4 regions of the Sporosarcina sp. SG10008 genome follow, and region 2 is predicted to be linked to each of the others. Evidence: riboswitches for the same ligand, from Rfam matches in the RefSeq annotation. Region 2 holds a riboswitch; each other region holds the start of a gene.
What was found. A riboswitch is a leader RNA that binds a small molecule or an ion and turns the genes downstream of it on or off. The one in region 2 is predicted to bind thiamine pyrophosphate.
Positions count from the first base shown of each region.

Region 1: another riboswitch for thiamine pyrophosphate. It lies ahead of ACGLYD_RS02925 (acetylornithine deacetylase); the one in region 2 lies ahead of thiD (bifunctional hydroxymethylpyrimidine kinase/phosphomethylpyrimidine kinase).
Region 3: another riboswitch for thiamine pyrophosphate. It lies ahead of thiT (energy-coupled thiamine transporter ThiT); the one in region 2 lies ahead of thiD (bifunctional hydroxymethylpyrimidine kinase/phosphomethylpyrimidine kinase).
Region 4: another riboswitch for thiamine pyrophosphate. It lies ahead of tenA (thiaminase II); the one in region 2 lies ahead of thiD (bifunctional hydroxymethylpyrimidine kinase/phosphomethylpyrimidine kinase).

Region 1 covers NZ_CP172607.1:567,570-572,339, forward strand. Annotated here, with positions in the region: gene ACGLYD_RS02920 (S-layer homology domain-containing protein) at 209-2,395, shown strand; TPP riboswitch at 2,414-2,516, shown strand; gene ACGLYD_RS02925 (acetylornithine deacetylase) at 2,728-4,008, shown strand.
Region 2 covers NZ_CP172607.1:4,338,544-4,343,313, reverse strand. Annotated here, with positions in the region: gene ACGLYD_RS20375 (DUF3238 domain-containing protein) at 1-924, opposite strand, end outside; gene thiE (thiamine phosphate synthase) at 980-1,639, opposite strand; gene thiD (bifunctional hydroxymethylpyrimidine kinase/phosphomethylpyrimidine kinase) at 1,632-2,462, opposite strand; TPP riboswitch at 2,542-2,647, opposite strand; gene ACGLYD_RS20360 (histidine phosphatase family protein) at 3,024-3,566, opposite strand; gene ACGLYD_RS20355 (hypothetical protein) at 3,779-4,309, opposite strand; gene ACGLYD_RS20350 (ParM/StbA family protein) at 4,321-4,770, opposite strand, start outside.
Region 3 covers NZ_CP172607.1:105,466-110,235, forward strand. Annotated here, with positions in the region: gene map (type I methionyl aminopeptidase) at 353-1,099, opposite strand; gene ACGLYD_RS00475 (hypothetical protein) at 1,206-1,322, opposite strand; gene ACGLYD_RS00480 (DUF4870 domain-containing protein) at 1,386-1,727, opposite strand; TPP riboswitch at 1,966-2,067, shown strand; gene thiT (energy-coupled thiamine transporter ThiT) at 2,148-2,705, shown strand; gene ACGLYD_RS00490 (tryptophan-rich sensory protein) at 2,991-3,722, opposite strand; gene ACGLYD_RS00495 (M3 family oligoendopeptidase) at 3,883-4,770, shown strand, end outside.
Region 4 covers NZ_CP172607.1:848,438-853,207, forward strand. Annotated here, with positions in the region: gene ACGLYD_RS04260 (ABC transporter ATP-binding protein) at 1-441, opposite strand, end outside; gene tenA (thiaminase II) at 428-1,120, opposite strand; TPP riboswitch at 1,228-1,331, opposite strand; gene ACGLYD_RS04270 (exonuclease SbcCD subunit D) at 1,482-2,639, shown strand; gene ACGLYD_RS04275 (AAA family ATPase) at 2,636-4,770, shown strand, end outside.

The DNA of each region.
Region 1 (4,770 bases), 930 kb from region 2:
CGAATTAGTTGGCAAGTGAAAACCCTAACACTCAAGAGTTACTAAGGTCAATGATTATGGACTGGTGTTTCTTTTCCATTGAATTGCTATTGTTCAGCCTTGCTTTCTCCTGTGGACGAACTCCAAAATAGTATCCAAAAGTGTTATAATTATACTTAACTATAATTTGATGTTATTAATTTTAACTAAAGGAGGGCTTTAAACAAAAATGAAGAAAATAAATACACTGTTTCTCGCTTTAGCATTAACGGTAGCTTTACCGACGTCAGCTACTGTTGGATTAACAGCTAACGCGGCAGAAGCTCAAGTCGTTAAATCAGAAGACGTCACGACAGCTGCAAAATTTACGGATATTCCAAATAGCCACTGGGCGAAAAATGAAGTTATGCAACTTGTAGAAATGGGCATATTGACGGGTTACGGCGATATGCAATTTCGTCCGGATCTAGCAATGACAGTTGGAGAGGCTACTCAATCTTTTACAAAAGCGGGATATGAATTTTTAATCAAAGACGTGACAGGCAATTCTTTTGGTATGGAAGAACCTTTAACACGTAGGCAAATGGAGTTGGCATTAGTAGATGCATTTAATTTGCAAGATAGTGCATTAATCGAATGGCCAAGTCTTATTTCATTGGATAAAGGAAGTGTAGGCGCAGTTCCACAATACAGAATTATGCCAGGCATACAAAAAGGTCTATTCAATCACGGATCACAAGTAGACCGCGCTACTTTTGCGGTGATTCTGCATCAAGTACTTGTGGAGAAGGGGAACATTGCAACTACCAAAAAATATGAATTAACGAACTTAGAGCTGTCGCCTAATTTTACTCGGATTCCCTCTGCTGTGAATTTAATGAAGGTGTCATTTGATGAACATCCGATTTACCTAAGATCGACAGAGAATATACTTTTCACGAATCATACGAGAATCGATAACTCATTTTCACGAGATAATATTTACACTTATGACATCGGTATAGAAGGTGCGACCATTGAGTTAACGGTTCGTTCATTTGATAATGGCGATTACTTCTTATTTTCGAAAATCATTAACCCTACTGAATCTGCTGTAACAGTAGATGTCATTCAAAAAGAAAATGAAGTGGCTTCATTTGAGCTAAACCGTTATGATAAATACAAGATTAAACGTAATGATAAAGACGTTTTTGGCAGTGACACAACATCCTATCCGACAGGTTTACTCCAATTTGTGAAGCTAGATGGATCAGTGAAGGAGCGGATGGTTGGTCAGTCTTATTTGTCAAAGCAATTGTCATTAGAGTATGAGAATGATGGCTACAGTTACATGCGTCAATTGCTCGGTGAAAAAGAGGCACTGTCTTATGCTCAGGTTGGAACAACATTATTATCTGTGCATACGTTAAATTCAAAAGGCAATGACATTGTAGATCAGTGGTATATGAATGCGGATGACCAATTATTTGCGAATGAAGAGAATATGGAGAGCTGGATGCTTGAGTCAGCTAAGTATTATAAAAAACGTAATAATTGGTACACGGCGGGTGGCCCATACAATAAAATGGCGATAACCACAGAGCCAATGCCTGATACAGGGCAAGGATATGGGCGGAACTTACTTCTATTAAAAGAAGATCGTGCTCTGGTTTTATATAATGAGCAAGAGGATCGTTATTTTGAGAACTTAATTTACAACTCATTTGTTAACTTGAAGAATTTCAAAGGTGACAAAGATTATTGGGAAACAGAAGTTACAAGCACCTATTTGAAAGATTTATATGACATTACAGCTCCATTCATTGATACACGTTTTAATGAGCAAATCGCGCTTTTCTACTATAATAGTGGTGCTGATTTTGGAATTGAGAATGCGAAAGAGCCATTGCGTAATTATGCTGACTTACTAGTCTCACAAAAAAGTAAAGGAAACGTCATTCCTGTGAATGACGAGTCTTACTACATCGCGGATTACTTCCCGATTGCACAGCAAGTAACGACACATGCCTCTATGAATCATGTGTTGGGCGGTATGAACGTTTTACTCATGGCTTATAATGAGTTCGGTGATCAGAAGTATTTAGATACAGCGCAGGCTATACAAACAGCGATTGTAGCGGATAAAGATGATTGGATTCGTGATAATGGCGATATTTGGTATCGTATTTCCGCATTACGTGACTATAAAGGCGATGATTACAAGCACCTGACTTTAGAGGACTTAATAAATTCGTACAAACTTTGGAAAGATATTGATCCGACGTATTTGCCTTTATTAGAAGAAATGATTGCTTCAAAAGCTTCGTTTTTATCGAATGAAAATTTAGGTTACACAACTAAAATAAAGAACGGGTTACGTGATATCGACTTATCAAACTATCTTCCTAAAGGGGAAGAAAGAACAGATGCATTGTGAAGAAGAAAAAAACTAAATAGATACTGCTAGGGGAGCCGTTTAGGCTGAGACACATCATAGATGTAAACCCTTCGAACCTGATCTAGTTCATACTAGCGTAGGGAAGCAGCTGAAACTTTACACATAATGTCTTTATATACGTAGAAAACAGCCGCCTTCCGATTATGGAAAGCGGCTGTTTTCTGTTCCAGTGTATATATGTTGAACAAATGAAATAAAGATAGTGAACTGTGCGAAGGCGCATTACAAGGGCTAGCGCCGTAGTGAATTCAATGGAATTCTTTATTACAACGTATATAGATTCACCTACCAAAAATATAGATAAGGGATGGATGAGTAAAATGGAAAATAGAATTAGTAACCTAGTTGATGAACGTCAAGAGGAGTTAGTGCAATTGCTAGCGGACCTCGTTCGTTTCCCGACAGTTAGTCCACCGGCAAGAAATACAACAGGCGTACAGCGGTATATTCAAGATTTTTTAGAACAAGAAAAATTTGAAACGGTTAGTTGGGATGTATTTCCTAGCGACCCGAACGTTGTAGGCATTAAAAAGGGAACGGATGGAAACCTATATAACAGCCTAATCATTAATGGACATATAGACGTTGCAGAAGTGGGGTATGAAACAGAGTGGACTGTGCCTGTCTTTGAACTGACGACTAAAGATGGCAACGCATATGGGCGAGGAACATCCGATATGAAAGGTGCAGTAGCGGCGACTTTACTAGCCGTTAAATTATTAAACGAACTAGGTGTGGAACTGAAAGGTGATTTGCAAATTCAGACTGTCATTGGGGAGGAAGCGGGAGAGGCTGGAACACTTTCATGTATGGAAAAAGGCTATACAGCAGACTTTGCACTTGTAGTCGATGGCAGTGATCGTCAAATCCATGGTCAGGGTGGTGTGATTACCGGCTGGATAACGATTAAAAGTAAGGAAGTTTTCCATGATGCAATGAGGATGAGTATGCTTCATGCAGGCGGTTCGGTTAATGGGGCTAGTGCGATAGAAAAGATGATGAAGGTTATTGCTGGATTACAAGATTTAGAACGTCACTGGGCTGTGACAAAAAAATATCCGGATTTTGCGCCTGGCGCCACTACTATTAATCCAGCAGTTATAGAAGGAGGAAGGCATGCAGCTTTTGTGGCGGATGAATGTCGGCTCTGGATCACCGTTCATTTCTATCCGAATGAAACCTATCAATCTGTAACAAAAGAAATCGAAGAGCATTTGAACCATGTAGCAAAAGCAGACACGTGGTTAAGAGAAAATCCCATTCACTTTCGCTGGGGTGGAAAATCAATGATTGAAGAACGTGGAGAAATATTTCCGGCGCTTGAAATGAATGCGGACCATGCAGCTGTTCAACTTCTTGCACATTGTCATGAACAAACCGAAAAAAGTCCTGCAATAATAGGTATGTCGAGATCAGTAACAGATGCTGGATGGCTAGGTGCAGCAGGAATTCCAACTGTTATCTATGGTCCTGGAAAGTTGGAAGAGGCACATTCAGTCGATGAAAAGATAAACATTGAAGAATTAGTGGTATTTACCAAGACGCTTATGATATTTATAAATGAGTGGTGTAATACCACGTCTGTAAATTAACCATTTATTTGCATAAAACACTGGGTGAGTAGGGCTTCGAAAACCCATTTTAACTGGATCATTTCCGGTTCGCTTTCGGCGAAATAATCACGACATATTTACCGAGAGCCACGCTTTTTTCGTTAATCCTGTTGCGAATACTTGCCTGTCGCGTACCTACAATGTTCAAGTGAAAAATGCAGTTATGTTTGAAAGAAATGAATAGATGACTTTTTATCGAGATTGTAAGTGCCCGAAGATGCAATTTCGGGCACTCTTGCACGTTGTATAATGTACTTCTTGCATACATTTAACAAAGAGTATGCATCTAATCATATGATGTCTTATAGAAAGTGACACTTCTTTACTAAAAAAAGAAAAAATTATATAGAAAGTTTCAGCCGCCAAAATTGCATCTTTGGCGGCTTTTCTTCAATTAAGAAGCCAGTGATTCTTTCGTCCCAAAAAGCTTCAGAACTACGTGTACTCATGAATTTGGAACGCGATGGATGAAGGACTACCATACGATTACCGAAAAAGATGTGAGGGATGCGACAAAGTCGCATCCCTCACATCTAGACATCACGATAATGGTATAGTAGTCGTTTAATGCAAAGCAATCCAAATGCAACTATACAAAGAGTACCCAGTGTGTGATCAAGTTTTTTTGTTAATTTTGGTTAATCGACAGACGTGGTGTAATACGAAAAAATAGGGAGTGTAAGTAAACTTTCCATTCATCTAGTACTAGTATATTGTTGCATATCGCCAAATAATTGGGGT
Region 2 (4,770 bases):
TGTCCGTTTCAACGTAATCCCATCGTGTGAAGCGGTTGCTTGTTTCCTAAAGCGCTTAAAAGCATCATAGACAATCGATGGCCCAACATCCCTTGTAAACGTCAACGGAGAACGTTCAAGGTCATATGCCAGTTCGATGTCCACTCGGGTCCGATAACTGGCTCCATTTGAATCGAATCCCCTGTCATCCCCTTTAAAATAACGATTTCGCGATAAAAGATTCGGATTCAACACCCAGTCATCCTGCAAAAACGTCATGTAGCGGAACCCCCACCTATCTACATTCGGGAGACGAACTCTGTCTTGAACAGGCGTCAGCAACTCCCTCGGCTTGGCAATGGATTTTGTCACCGAAAACTGTTCAATCACCGCTTCTGCCTTCGACGAAACCGGATTCAACAGCCCAAAAACAGTGGAGACAATCGACTGAAAGACGTTGAATCGTTCTTCCGACTTCGCAAGTGAACGCTTAGATTTAATCGTATACGTATAGATTTCATCCAACGAAAAATCCCTGTCGATGTAAGAATTACCGACCGCCGTTGTCATATGCGTCCCATTTCGGTAGACATCATATTCAGCGACATCTTTAATTTCCTCCCAAGACAATGCAATTTGCGTCTTTGCGACAATCGTTGTCATGACAAGTGACTGAAGCGGACTTTCTTTGTTTTTCTGTTCAGCAAATGCTGACGTTTGCAATGCAATAACGTCAATTACAATACCATCTTCAACACGTTCGATTACGTAATTATATAGTTTCGCATGCTTGAAATCACCGTCACTAAATTCAGAGACCGTTCCTTCATACAAATGATGCCCGTCTCTATAAACTTTGTAAGTTCCGCCGACATCATTCCATGTGAAATAGATTAGATCTGCCTTATGCAAAACGGTTTGTATTTCAAACAGTTTCTTTTTCATCCGCACACCACACCCCTTACTTGGAAGTGTGGTATATTTCGCGAGCAGTTAAACATTACATTTCAATACCTGTTAATGAAAGAAGGACCGCACCTTTTAAACGACTTGCTGCTTCTCCAGGATCTTCTTCTCCAGAAATTGCAGAAATAACCGCTACCCCTGACGCACCCGCTTTAATGATAGCACCGGCTCTGCGTTCTGAAATTCCACCAATCGCAACAATAGGTAAACCAGGTAACAACGATGCCACTTCCCTAATTGTCTCGATACCAATAACCGGTTGCGTATCCATTTTCGTCTGTGTCTCATAAACTGGACCTAGACCGATATAATCAGCCCCAGCATCAGCTGCCGCAATCGCTTCTGTTACATTATGCGTAGAAACACCTATTAGCATGTCTGGACCAACCTTGTCACGCACTGCTGAAATATATCCGTCTTCCTGCCCGATATGAATACCGTCTGCACCAATTTCAATCGCAAGACCTATATCATCATTGACAATGAAAGGTACACTATATTGTTCACATAATTGCTGACACGCTTGTGCAAAAGCCTTCAATTCTTCACCCGTTAATGCACCAGGCCCTTTTTCACGTAATTGAAAGCTCGTTATACCACCCTTTAGCGCCTCTTCTAAGACATGTAACGGGTCGCGTCCCGCCAAATTCACTGTACCCATGATGAAATATAAGTTAACTGTTTGCTTATCCATAAACTACAACCCCTTCCATTGTCTTGTTACCGCGGCGTCCATATGCCCAGTGATTCGTCGGACCATGGCCGCCACCAATTTTAAGTCCATCTTCAATTGCTGCGTGGATAAAACATTTTGCAGAAACAACTGCATTCGCTGCCGTTTCCCCATTTGCCAAAAACGCTGTCAGTGCCGCCGAATACGTACACCCTGTTCCATGCGTATCTTTCGTATCAATCCATGGTGCGCGAACCGAGAACCGTTCCCCGTCAGCCCCCATGAACAGATCTTCCGCATAAGGCGCTTCTTTCCGGTGGCCCCCTTTAATAAGAACCGCCCCCGCGCCCAACGCTATTATATGTTTCGCCGCTCGTTCTATGTCTTCATTCGTCTTTATTTCCATTCCTGCAAGCACTTCTGCTTCTGGAATATTAGGTGTAACAATAGCTGCAAGAGGTACAAGTACAGTCTTCAACGCTTCAACCGCCTGTCTTTCTAACAATGAAGCACCCCCTTTCGCAATCATCACCGGATCAATGACAAGTGGAATTCCGCTCCAATGAAACGCCTCTCCCACTGCATAGATAATTTCTGTCGAAAAGAGCATCCCTGTCTTAATCGCTTTAACATCAAAATCTTCAATAACTGCCTGTATTTGCGCTTTAATAATAGCGGTGTCAACCGGCTGTATCGCCGTCACTCCAAATGTATTTTGCGCTGTCACCGCTGTCAGTGCCGACGTACCGAAAACACCCAATTCTTGGAACGTCTTCAAGTCTGCCTGAATACCCGCACCACCACCACTATCCGACCCCGCAATTGTCAATGCCACACGTACCATTCGATTCGCCACCCTTTTATTTATACTAAAAAGCCGCTTCCCGGTGGCGTAAGAAAGCGGCTAGCCATTTAACTATTCGTAAAAGGCGTACCCACTTTCCTACGCCGGTATAATCCGGATCAGGTTCCAAGGGTCCGCGCATTCATGCACGTCTCAGCCTAAAAAAGGCTCCCCTAGTGGTTGTTAAACTATTCAGCTTTGTAGCAAGTGTAACATATCTAGTGTGAGATTGTGGGAATGTTTGGTCCATTTTCAATAGAAGCATAGAGTAATGGAAATAAAAAACTCCATCAAATAGGTTCAATATATATAATAAACTCGTTTCACGTGGTAACAGTTTATTCCATTCTATCGTCGATAAGAGTATAGTTAGTGACATAAACAGAAAGAAGGCGCAGTTTATGCATAAAGCAGACAGCAGACCGAATAATCCCGACAAATCCATGTGGATCAGTCTTTTCGGGGCACTCGTTATTATTGCAGTGGTCATTATTACTAATCTTACAATGGGTTAACATTCACTAAAACCTAGATAGGCCGACATTACAGCGGCCTGTTTTTTTATTCAGAACCCCAAATTCTTTCCACTTCTGAGTCCCCATCCTTAATCCGTATAACATACACGTCTGGATTCGTCAGTGCCTGCCACTGCCCAAAATCGAATCGTTCATCATAACAACTTAATAATAGCGCCATTAAATTCCCGTGTGTCACAAGCACTGTCCGCGAACCGTCACCCAGCTCATCCACAACATCACAGACCCTCGACATCGCTTCACTCGAAGATTCCCCACCCTCATATTTTAGATGAAGGTCAAAAAACGTATCTTCCAGCTTTATCAACCAATCCTCGAAATCCATTGAACTTAGCACGCGCTCCATAAGCCGACTATCCACCTCTACATGCAACTTCTTCCGCTCAGCTATAGGCCAGCCCGTCTGACGTGCACGAGAAAACGGACTCGTAATAATCCGATCCACTTCGATATCTTCGAAAAACGCTACAAGCTGACCCGCCTGCAGAATCCCTTCAGCAGTCAATTCCGCGTGTGGTGCCTGTCCTTCTGCGGAGCAATGACGCACGATGTAAATAACTTTTTCCATAACCGCTTCACCCCATTCTTCTTACTAAATAGACATACAGCCCATTCGTAAACTAGCTGTAGTCATCCCTATTACTCTTTTTCCCTTGTATGCTCCAAAGAAAACATCTCAATGTTTTAGATTCCTTAGAAATCACAACAAAAAGTGCCTGTACAATAAACCATCATGAAAATTTAAGCATTCATGGTGGTTTCTTATGCAGGCACTCACTATTATTTATTCATCTGGGCAAGGAAGTCAGCTAAAGGGTCTTCCTCTTCTACAACAGAGGTTTCTTCTGGCTCCTTTAACTGTTCCCAATCAAAATTATCCAGATCATCCTCTATGTTAATCAATTGATGTTCTGTTTCCACCTCAACGGCAGCGCTCGTTTCTTCCTGCAAATATAATGCTGCATTTACATCTATTGCATTGCTGTTCAATGATGCAAAGAGAGAAGCTGTGCGGATTGGATCGGACATCAACTGATAGACGATACTCCCTAGTAGCGCCTCGGAATGTTCGTGCTTTAACCAATCACGTTGCGCTTTAGTTAACCCTTTTGGGAGCGGAATTGTTATGGCCTCTCTATGCTTTAAAAGTGAGTCATTCACCCCATCTATCACGAACTCCGCAATTTTACTGGAAAAGTTTCTTCTTTCGACTTCTTTTAACTTTTGCAGTTGCTTTAGTGTGTGGTCAGATGTATCTGATGGGAGACGAAATGTAATGGGCTGTCCCCTTTTTAATCCCGCGTCATTCATGCATAGTCACCTTACTTTGTTTTAACTAACTTTTCTTCTTCTTTAATTTTGACTTGTTGATTTTTTTTCGCAAAGTCTGAAATTAACTTGTAATAAGCGTTGGCCATCATCCAAACACTTTCTTTTTCATCTTCAAAGAAATCGATATTATAACCATCTAAGCTATTATTTAACGTTTTAAGATAGTCTTTAAGGACAATAGAGCCTCCGCCGATGAAATAGCAGATCTCAGATTGCGAGTTTCTTGCCCATACATTCCGTAAATGGCGGTATTGCTTTTTCGCTAACTCCAAGAGAATCCGATCTACAATGTCATGAACACTTGTCCGGCTTCCTTTTACCATAATATGATTACGGTTATTTTTCTTCGTTATAATATCCACAACATCTAGACGACTGTCCAACTCTACGCCATGTCTAACATAAATTTCTTCTCGAATAGCATCCAGAGACTCTGAAAC
Region 3 (4,770 bases), 470 kb from region 2:
CCGGTTCGCTTTCGGCAAACTATTCACGACACATTTACCATGAGGCAAGTGTAGCTAGAAGTGACTCTGTCACTTCTAGCTACACTTTTTTCGGTAATCCTGTTGTGAATACAAGTAGCGCCCAGTAGGTGATCATGTTATTCACTGGTGATTTTTGATTAATCAATAGACGTGGGAAAATAGTTATATAAATCGAGTGAAGGCATCCCCTAGCACCGTAGTGAATTTAATGGAATACTTTATAACCACATATCTAGACAATAATAAAAAGGGCTATCCAGGAATCCAAGTGCATTGGATTTCCAGGGACAGCCCTTTTCTATATATATTGAAAGAACGCATTAGGCACTAATTATAGTTGCGTCAAAATAATTGGTTCGCCTTTTGTGACGATAATTGTATGTTCGATTTGAGCCACAAGAGATTTGTCTGGTGTAATGAACGTCCAGCCATCCCCTGATTCAATAATATGCTCTGCTTTTTCAGAGATAAACGGTTCAACTGCGAGAACCATTCCTTCTTTCAGAAGCGTCTTATCCCATGCGTCATAATAATTGAGTACATGCGAAGGTTCTTCGTGCAACGCTTTACCGATGCCGTGGCCAGTCAAGTTTTTGATGACTTTTAAGCCATTTTCTTTTGCTTCGCGTTCAACTGCTTTACCAATTTGGTTTAAGCTTGAACCTGCTTTAACTTTTGTCATTGCACGTTCAAATGCACTCTTAGCCACATCACATAATTGTTGTTTCTTATTATCGGGTGTACCGACAACAAATGAAATGCCAGTGTCAGCAAAATAACCATTGTAGGAACCTGAGACGTCAATATTAACAAGATCTCCATCTTCTATCACGCGGGAACCAGGCATGCCATGGGCAACTTCACTGTTGACGCTGATGCATGTAAATCCAGGGAAATCATATTCTGCGATAGGACCTGAAATTGCACCTTTTTCTTCGAATAAGCGACCGCCGATGTCATCAATTTCTTTCGTCGTTTTACCAGGGACAGTTGCTTCTTTCATCGCTTCCCTGATTTCAGCAACAATTTTGCCGATTTTCTTTAACGCTTCAATTTCCTGTTCAGTTTTTGCAATCATTATGTTCAAATCCTTTCTTCCGTTCATTCTTTTCCATACCATACTATATCATATGGAGCTGAACAAAAAAGCCTACAAACTTAAAAAACGTTTGCAGACTGTCGAATTATTTCTTTGGGATTGTCGTGCTTGTTGCTTTTTTTTCTTTCATTACTTTGCGAACAATTGGATAGACGATAGGCGCCAATTTAATAGCGGTTTTTAATAATTTTCCAATATTCATTACGAATCACTCCTAAACACAGCATTTGTTACTTTTTTCCCGAATAGGTGGTTTTATAAACATTCACTTCAATACTTTAACACCTTGAAACACATTCCAAATTAGAATTGCTATGAGCAAAACTCCATAAACTAGCATGAATAAGACAGGTGTTAATTGCCAAAATCCAAAGTTACCACTAGGCATTACATTCAGGTCGTAGGTAAAGGAAAACATTGAAAAAGAAAAAATGATAAATCCTGCAATAAGAAGTACGACAGGAACAAGATGTGAAACGAGAGAGCGCTTGGCATGGTGTTTTACTTCACGGTCATCCGAAACGAAATAAATAATGACGGGTATAAGTAAAGGGGTGAAGAAGACACTAAAGTAGCATAGGGCGGCTAACAGTTTATTGTTCGACACACGAATCCCTCCATTTTAGTTTAACTATATATATATTGAGTAAATGAATCCCTAGATTAAACTTGGCGAAGAGGCCATACAAGGGTTAACTGGAGCCTGAGATTGGCGGCATCTCCTAGCGCCACATCGAATTTAATGGAATTCTTAATTTCAACATATATAGGATAATTAACATCCCTGTTAATCATCTTGCTTATAGGATCCCCATCTTATACAATGAACTAGACAACTAAATTACTGGAACCACAGGGGGAGCCTATTTGGCTGAGATTGGACAGCACGTCCTGACCCTTAGAACCTGTAAGATTATTCTTGCGTAGGAATGTGGATGGAAATTGACATATTCGATGTCCCATCTATTTCGGGATGTCTTTTTTTATGCCCACATCTTTCGCTGAGCTAGGAAAGGGATGAATTAATTTGGATCGGAAAAGACTTCAACTTTTACTTGAAATAGCTATTTTAGGTGCAATTTCATTTGTGCTTGATCAGATTGGTTTTAAAATGCCACAGGGTGGCTCGGTTACGCTGTCAATGTTGCCGATTGTTGTCATGGCATTTAGATGGGGGATTGCAGGCGGTATGCTGACTGGCTTCGTCAGTGGGTTATTGCAACTGATGATGGGAGGCTATGTCTTTAATATAATACAGGCTGCGCTTGATTACTTCGTGGCGTACACGTTGGTTGGAGTGGCAGGTGTTACACTTGCATGGCTGTTAAGTAGTAAAGTAAAAGGCAACAAAGGCTCAATGGTTACAGCAATCGTTCTGGGGACAGTTATCGGTGGCATACTTCGATACTTGATTCACTTCATTGGTGGAATTGTATTTTTTGCATCTTATGCACCTGAGGGACAGCCCGTATGGCTCTATTCACTCGTATACAATGCAAGTTACATGATACCTTCAATAATATTATCAGCAATTGTTGCGTCAATATTATTCACTACAGCACCGCGTCTTTTAGAGAGAAAATAGAAAATCGCCGTTCTGCCCAATGTGGGAGGACGGCGATTTTTTTAAAGGTAAGAAAGTATAAGTTGTTCTACATGGATCGATGTCTAGACTCCAGACGCCAGCCCCTGGGCCCACACGAAGTGGGTCATGCAGTGGGGAGGGATTGAGCTACATCCCTCCTTGTTGCGACAGGATGTCGCGATTTTAGACTGCCTTTCTTTAATTTCAGTCTTGCCGAAAAGGCAAAGACCGACTTTGTCTTCAAGTCTTTCAGCGCTTGTCGGGGCTAAACAGCGTCTTACACTTTTATTTAGGTGTGAATGACTTTCGTCTGAAGAACATGAATCCTGCGATTGTAGCTGCAAGAAATAGGGCTGCGGCAGAGACGAATAGTTCATCAGCACCGTTTTTTACAGTGATACCTATAAATGCCCATATGAAGACAGCACTAAATGCTATATCCGCGTAATGGTATAAAAAATGAAGTGCAATAGCGGTTGCGATAGTCAAGTAGATGACGGTCCATAGCGGGTCACTTAGTCCCCAACCAGACCATTCATGCAAAGTAAGGACATAACTGATATTTGCAATGGTCGCGACAAAAACCCATCCTAGATAGACAGCAATCGGAACTCTACCATGAATATGACTATTTTTTATAGAATAAGTAAAATAAATGGTTAACAGTGTTAAAAGAAGAACCAGGTTGACAATAATTGTCCATCCGAAGAAACCAAAATGCCAAAGCAAAATCCAAGTGATATTTAATAGGCAGCTGAGCACAAACAAAACTACCCTCCGATTGAATAATGCATGATTAATGTTTACTGTGTTGCGCATAAAGCCGTATAACCAGATAGCGAGAAGCAGATAAATAACTGCCCAAATTGAAAAGGTATATCCTGCAGGTGTAAATAGTACCGGTAAACTATTAGAGATTTGCCCGGTTGTTTTTCCATTGATAGGCATTATATTCGCAGCTGCATTGACTAGAACGACCGCAATGAGCGAAAAGGTCATAATTATAATTCTAAACATATTTAAATCCTCCTACTGAATAGTATACAGAGGAATGGTGGAACCTGCGAAGGAAAGTATGAACCTTCCGTCACAATTGCATTATTTCGCATACCGAAAATTCATGTTATAATCAAGTTGTGTTTTTAGAAAATTTTGAATGAATTAAGGGGGAATAATAGTGACGCAAAAAACGTATTCTGAAGTATGGGATCTTGACGTTTTCTTTAAAGGTGGAAGTGGATCGACAGAACTACGGACACATTTGGATAGCGTAAAAGAAAAGTTAGGTTCATTAGAAGAAACGGCTTCTGCATTTGAAGTTCCTCAGTCAGCTGGTGCGTCAAAAGAAGTTGTAAACCTTATTGAATCATTAAAAGAGGTTGCACTTGACCTGTCACAGGCAGGTGCCGTTATTGGGTGTTTCCTTGCGGCGGATACAACAGATAAAAAAGCATTGCAACTGCAAGGCGAAACCGGCTCCCTTGGGGCACGTTTTTCTACAATCGGGCTTAAAATCCGACAAACGCTGGCAAAAGCAGATGAGGATACATGGAATGGATTAATGGAATCGGATGAACTGAAGGAATTTGCATTTGTACTGAATGAATGGCGTGAAGAGGTCAACCTGAAACTGTCTGAAGAAGAAGAGAGTTTGATCACGTCGCTAAGCGTAGACGGCTATCATGGGTGGGGACAGTTATACGACATGCTCGTTGGTGACATTAAAATCAAAATCGAATTGGACGGAGAAGAGAAAGAACTTTCCGTTGGGCAGGCAAATAACCTAAGTTCGCATGAGAATGCAGATGTGCGAAAGCGCTCATTTGAAGCGTTGGAAGAAGCTTGGGAAGGAAAAGAGGACTTCTTCGCATCTGCATTAAATCATATTGCGGGTTTTAGGCTTGAAGTATACAAAAAACGTGGTTGGGATTCAGTATTGAAAGAGCCACTCCTCCGAAATAGAATGAGCGAAGAGACACTTGATGCAATGTGGGGAGCAATTGGTGTAAATAAAGCCCCGTTTGTAGAATACTTGCAAGTCAAAGCGAGAATGCTAGGTACTAAC
Region 4 (4,770 bases), 1.2 Mb from region 2:
GCCAGAAAGAACAGCGCGTAAGAAAGCGACGCGCTGCTTCATTCCACCCGAAAGTTCTCCTGGATAGTTATCCTCTGTTCCACCAAGACCGAACTCTTGTAATAATGGTTGTACTTGTTCCTTGGCGGCCTTCTTATCTAATCCGGCTACTTCAAGCGGAAGACATGCATTTTCTAAAATGGTTCGCCAAGGCAGTAACAAATCTTGTTGTGGCATATAGCCGACCTTTCCAAGGCGCTGAGTATTTGGATTCCCTTCAAGAGAAATGGTACCCCCTGAGGGTTCATCTAATCCGGTTACAAGACGAAAAATCGTACTTTTACCGGAACCGCTAACACCAATTATCGAAATAAACTCACTGGGAAGAATGTTGAATGACAGATTATCGAGTATGCTGTTGCCTGATTCGTACGTGAATGAAACACCGTCAAACGATAGCATTTATCATTTCAACTCCAGGCCACATTTGTTTTGTATTTGCCATATCCCAAAACATATATTCATAACGAGTTGTATTGAGGAAGATCTCCTCGAGCTTTAACAGTTCATGCTCCGGTTTTCCTTCTGCTGATTTGTTCATTAAATCAATACACCAGCCCGCAAGTTCCTTGAATTCATCCGAAGAATACATCTGAATCCAATCGCCATATAACGAGTGATCGGCAGCACCTGGAATAGCATTTAGCTCCTTACCGATTTCCCAGTAACTCCATGCGCAAGGAAGCAGAGCAGCCATCACTTCCGCAACGGTTCCATTTTGACAGACGTGTAACATGTAGTGTGTATAGGCAAGAACAATTGGTGACGGCTTAGCGTTTTCAAGTTCCTGTTCAGAAATGCCGAACCGCAGTGCGTAGCTTCGATGCAGGGCCATTTCCTTGTTCAGCGTCCCATCGAGTAGTGTCGCGAATTTGCCCATCGTTTCCAAGTCGTCGGCTTTTACAGCCCCAATCGCAAACAGTTTTGCATAATCAATCAAATACAAGTAATCCTGTACCATATAAAACCTGAATTTATCCGGATCAAGCGTCCCATCGCCAATTCCTTGTACGAACGGATGGCTATGATTCTGTCTCCAGATTGGTAACGTCTTTTCTAACAAACGGTCAGTGAACTTCATGATATCAACACTCCCTTTGTATTCTTGAAAACCAAAAAACCCACTCCTTGAAGAAGAAGTGGGTTGTAGACAATCAAAAGTATCCCGGAAAATAGACCGGCAGAATTATTGTGTCAGCACCTCTTCCTTACGCTGGTATTAACCAGTTCAAGTTATAAGGGTCAAGGCACATGCCTCTCTCAGCTCTGTTAGAGCACCCCTAGCGGTGGATCATATGAAATTGGACTCATCCCCATTATAAGCATATTAAAAATAGAAGGTCAACCTTAACTTTGTGAAAAGTTAGAAAGGAATGTATGTTTCCTTTTACGAGAATTATCCTGTAAAGTAGAAAGAAAAAGTATTGAAGGGGGAAATGAATTTGAAATTTTTCCATACAGCGGACTGGCATTTAGGCAAGCTCGTTCAAGGTATATATATGACAGAAGGACAGCGTTATGTGCTTGATCAATTTGTAGAGGCAGTCAAAAAAGAGAAGCCAGATGCGGTCGTTATCGCAGGCGATTTGTATGACCGTGCGGTGCCACCTACAGAAGCGATTGCACTACTTGACGAAGTGCTTGGAAAAATTACTATGGAACTTGGAATACCTGTCCTAGCGATTGGAGGAAACCATGATAGCCCGGGACGCCTCCATTTTGGAAGCGGATTGATGCGAGTAAATGGCTACCATATTGCAGGTCAGATGACGAAAGTAATCGAACCGGTCGTTTTGTCAGATGACTACGGTGAGGTTCATTTCCATCTCGTACCATTTGCGGATCCTTCTGTTGTAAAACATTTGCACGAAGATGAAACGATTGTGAACCATAACGATGCGATGAAGAAAGTGACGGCAACTATCCGTGAACAAATGGCAGAGGGGGTCCGACATGTATTTGTTGGACATGCTTTTGTGACACCTCACGGAGAAAGTGAAAATAACACGAGTGACTCCGAACGACCGTTGGCAATTGGTGGGGCAGAATATGTGTCGGCGCATCTTTTCGAAGGATTTAATTATACTGCACTTGGCCACCTACATCAGGCACATTATGTGTTAAATGAAACAGTGCGATTTGCGGGTTCGCCAATGAAATATTCGATTTCAGAAGAACATCATAATAAAGGGTTTCTAATTATCGAACTTGACGCTGCAGGGCAGGTATCTGTTGAGAAACGGGAGTTGAAGCCAAAGCATGATATGCGGACGGTTGTAGGGACGATGGAACATATTTTGTTGCACCCAGTAAGTGAGGATTATGTTTTTGTTAAATTGCTAGATGAGACTCCGGTTTTATTCCCGATGGAAAAAGTACGGTCAGTCTATCCGAACGCGATGCATGTTGAGCGTAAAGTGCTCATGCTGACCGCAAATGCGGTTGATGAACAACGTATGGAACATGGGAAGCATGATGATTTAGCACTCTTTAAAGCATTTTACGAAGAGATGAAAGGAGAAGCGGCAGACGTAGAAACGGAGACCCTCTTTTCAGAAGTGCTCCATGAAGTTATGCACAAGGAGGGGACACAGCTGTGAGACCAATTCAATTAATGATGACGGCATTTGGACCATATAAAGGGACGGAAACGGTCGATTTCAGGGAATTGAAAGACAATCAACTCTTCGTTATTTCAGGAGCTACTGGTGCGGGGAAAACCACGATATTTGATGGGATTTGTTTTGCGCTATATGGTCAGGCGAGCGGAGAAGATCGAACGGATAATCGTGCGATGCGAAGCGACTTCGCAGACGACGCAGTTCAAACGACCGTTGAATTGACGTTTGACATTCATAATCGAACGTACCGCATCATGCGGCAAATACCGTATGTCAAACAGGGGAACAAGTCCGAAACGTCTGCGCGCTGCGAGTTCTATGAACTGACGGAAGACGGGGAGGTACCACTTGTCGACAGGCAGATTGTATCTGAAATTAACAAGAAGGTAGAAGAACTAATCGGCTTTACACAAGCACAATTCAGTCAGATTGTTATGCTGCCGCAAGGAGAGTTCCGAAAGTTTCTAACGTCTGATACAGAAAATAAAGAAACAATCATGCGGAAAATATTTAAAACAGATAAGTACCGTGAAATAGTGGAGCAGCTAAAAGGGAAGAAAGACAGCGCACAAGCGACTCTGACGAAAGAGATGCAACAGAGCGAGGGGCATATTGGACAAATAGCGACCTTACTGCCCGAGCGTGAGTCATCGGTCTTTACTGTTCTTGCGAATGAACATTACAATGTGAATCAAGTCGTTCAAGGATTAGAAGAAGAATTTGCGTTTTATCAAGACAAGACGGTTGTTGTTAAAAAGAGTTACGATGAAGTTTATGCAAAACATACAAAAATGCAAGAAATGTACCACGCCGCGAAAAGTATGAATGAACGTTTTATTGAACTACGTCAAAAAGAATTATCGTTAAATAAGTTAACGGAACATTTGCCGATTGTGGAACAAAAAGAGCAACAAATAGCCGACGCAGAGCGAGCTGTTTCAATCGGTGAACTTGAGATGCAATTACTCAAATTGAAAGAAGAAACTGCCACGAAAGCAGGTAATCTTAAGAATGCGAAGGAAGCAGTCCAGATAGCAACAGAAAAAATGGAACTTGCTGGGCAGCGTTTTCGAGTGGAAGAAGCAAGAAAAACTGACCGTGAAAAGCTGACGGAAAGTTTGATACGACTAAAAGATTTCCTTCCGGCTGTTTCAAGTTTGGCATCGAAGGAAACTGCTCTTGGTGTGATGAAAAAAGAAAACAATCATTTGGAAAAAGAACTTGGGAAAACCGTTAGAATGACAGATGAAGAAACGAAGAACTTGGAAAAAGTAAAAGTAGAAATCGAGATGTTTGAAGTGGGACAAGTTCAGTACGATGAACGTATCGATCAACTAAATGAAACGATTGAAAAGTGCAAACTACTGGATGAATTCATTGCCATTCGAAATCGGATACACGTATTGGAACAAGGAAAGAATGATCACGAGGCGCGTTATGAGAAAAGTAAATCGGAATACGATGCAGTAGAACAACTTTGGCTAAATAACCAAGCAGCTATGTTGGCTGAGTCTTTAAAAGACGGGGAATCCTGCCCGGTATGTGGGAGTGAACATCATCCCGCTAAATCGCATAAAACAATTGAAGTAACCATTTCAAGGGAAAAGCTGGAAGTGGAGAAAGAACGGCTGAAAGAAGTCGAGGGGCAATTCCGAACCGCGGCTATTACCTACCAAAATACAATCGAGCAGTTAACTGATAAAGAAAATGAAATGAAGCGGTTAGCTATAGAAAAGGATAATAATAATTTACATGAGGTGAAACAGAAGCTAGAAGCGGAAGTGGCTAAGCTTCGCGCAGATCGAAAATTGCTTGTTAATCTGAAAGTGGAATTGAAAAAGAAAGAAGTAATTACAGCGCAAATCGTGGCGCAGAAAACTGAAATGGAACGTGCATTGTTTCAACAAAAATCGTCCTATGATACACAACTAGCCCTGTTTAACATGACATTACAAACGATACCCGAAGATGTACGGGTACTAGCCACGCTTCAGGAGCGGATTGCTGAAACTGAAAAGAAAAAAGAAGAATTAGATTACGCTTGGGAAGTAGTCCAGAAAGTGCGTGAGGAAACGAGCGAGAAGCTGGGGGCGGCGAAAGTAGCAGAAAT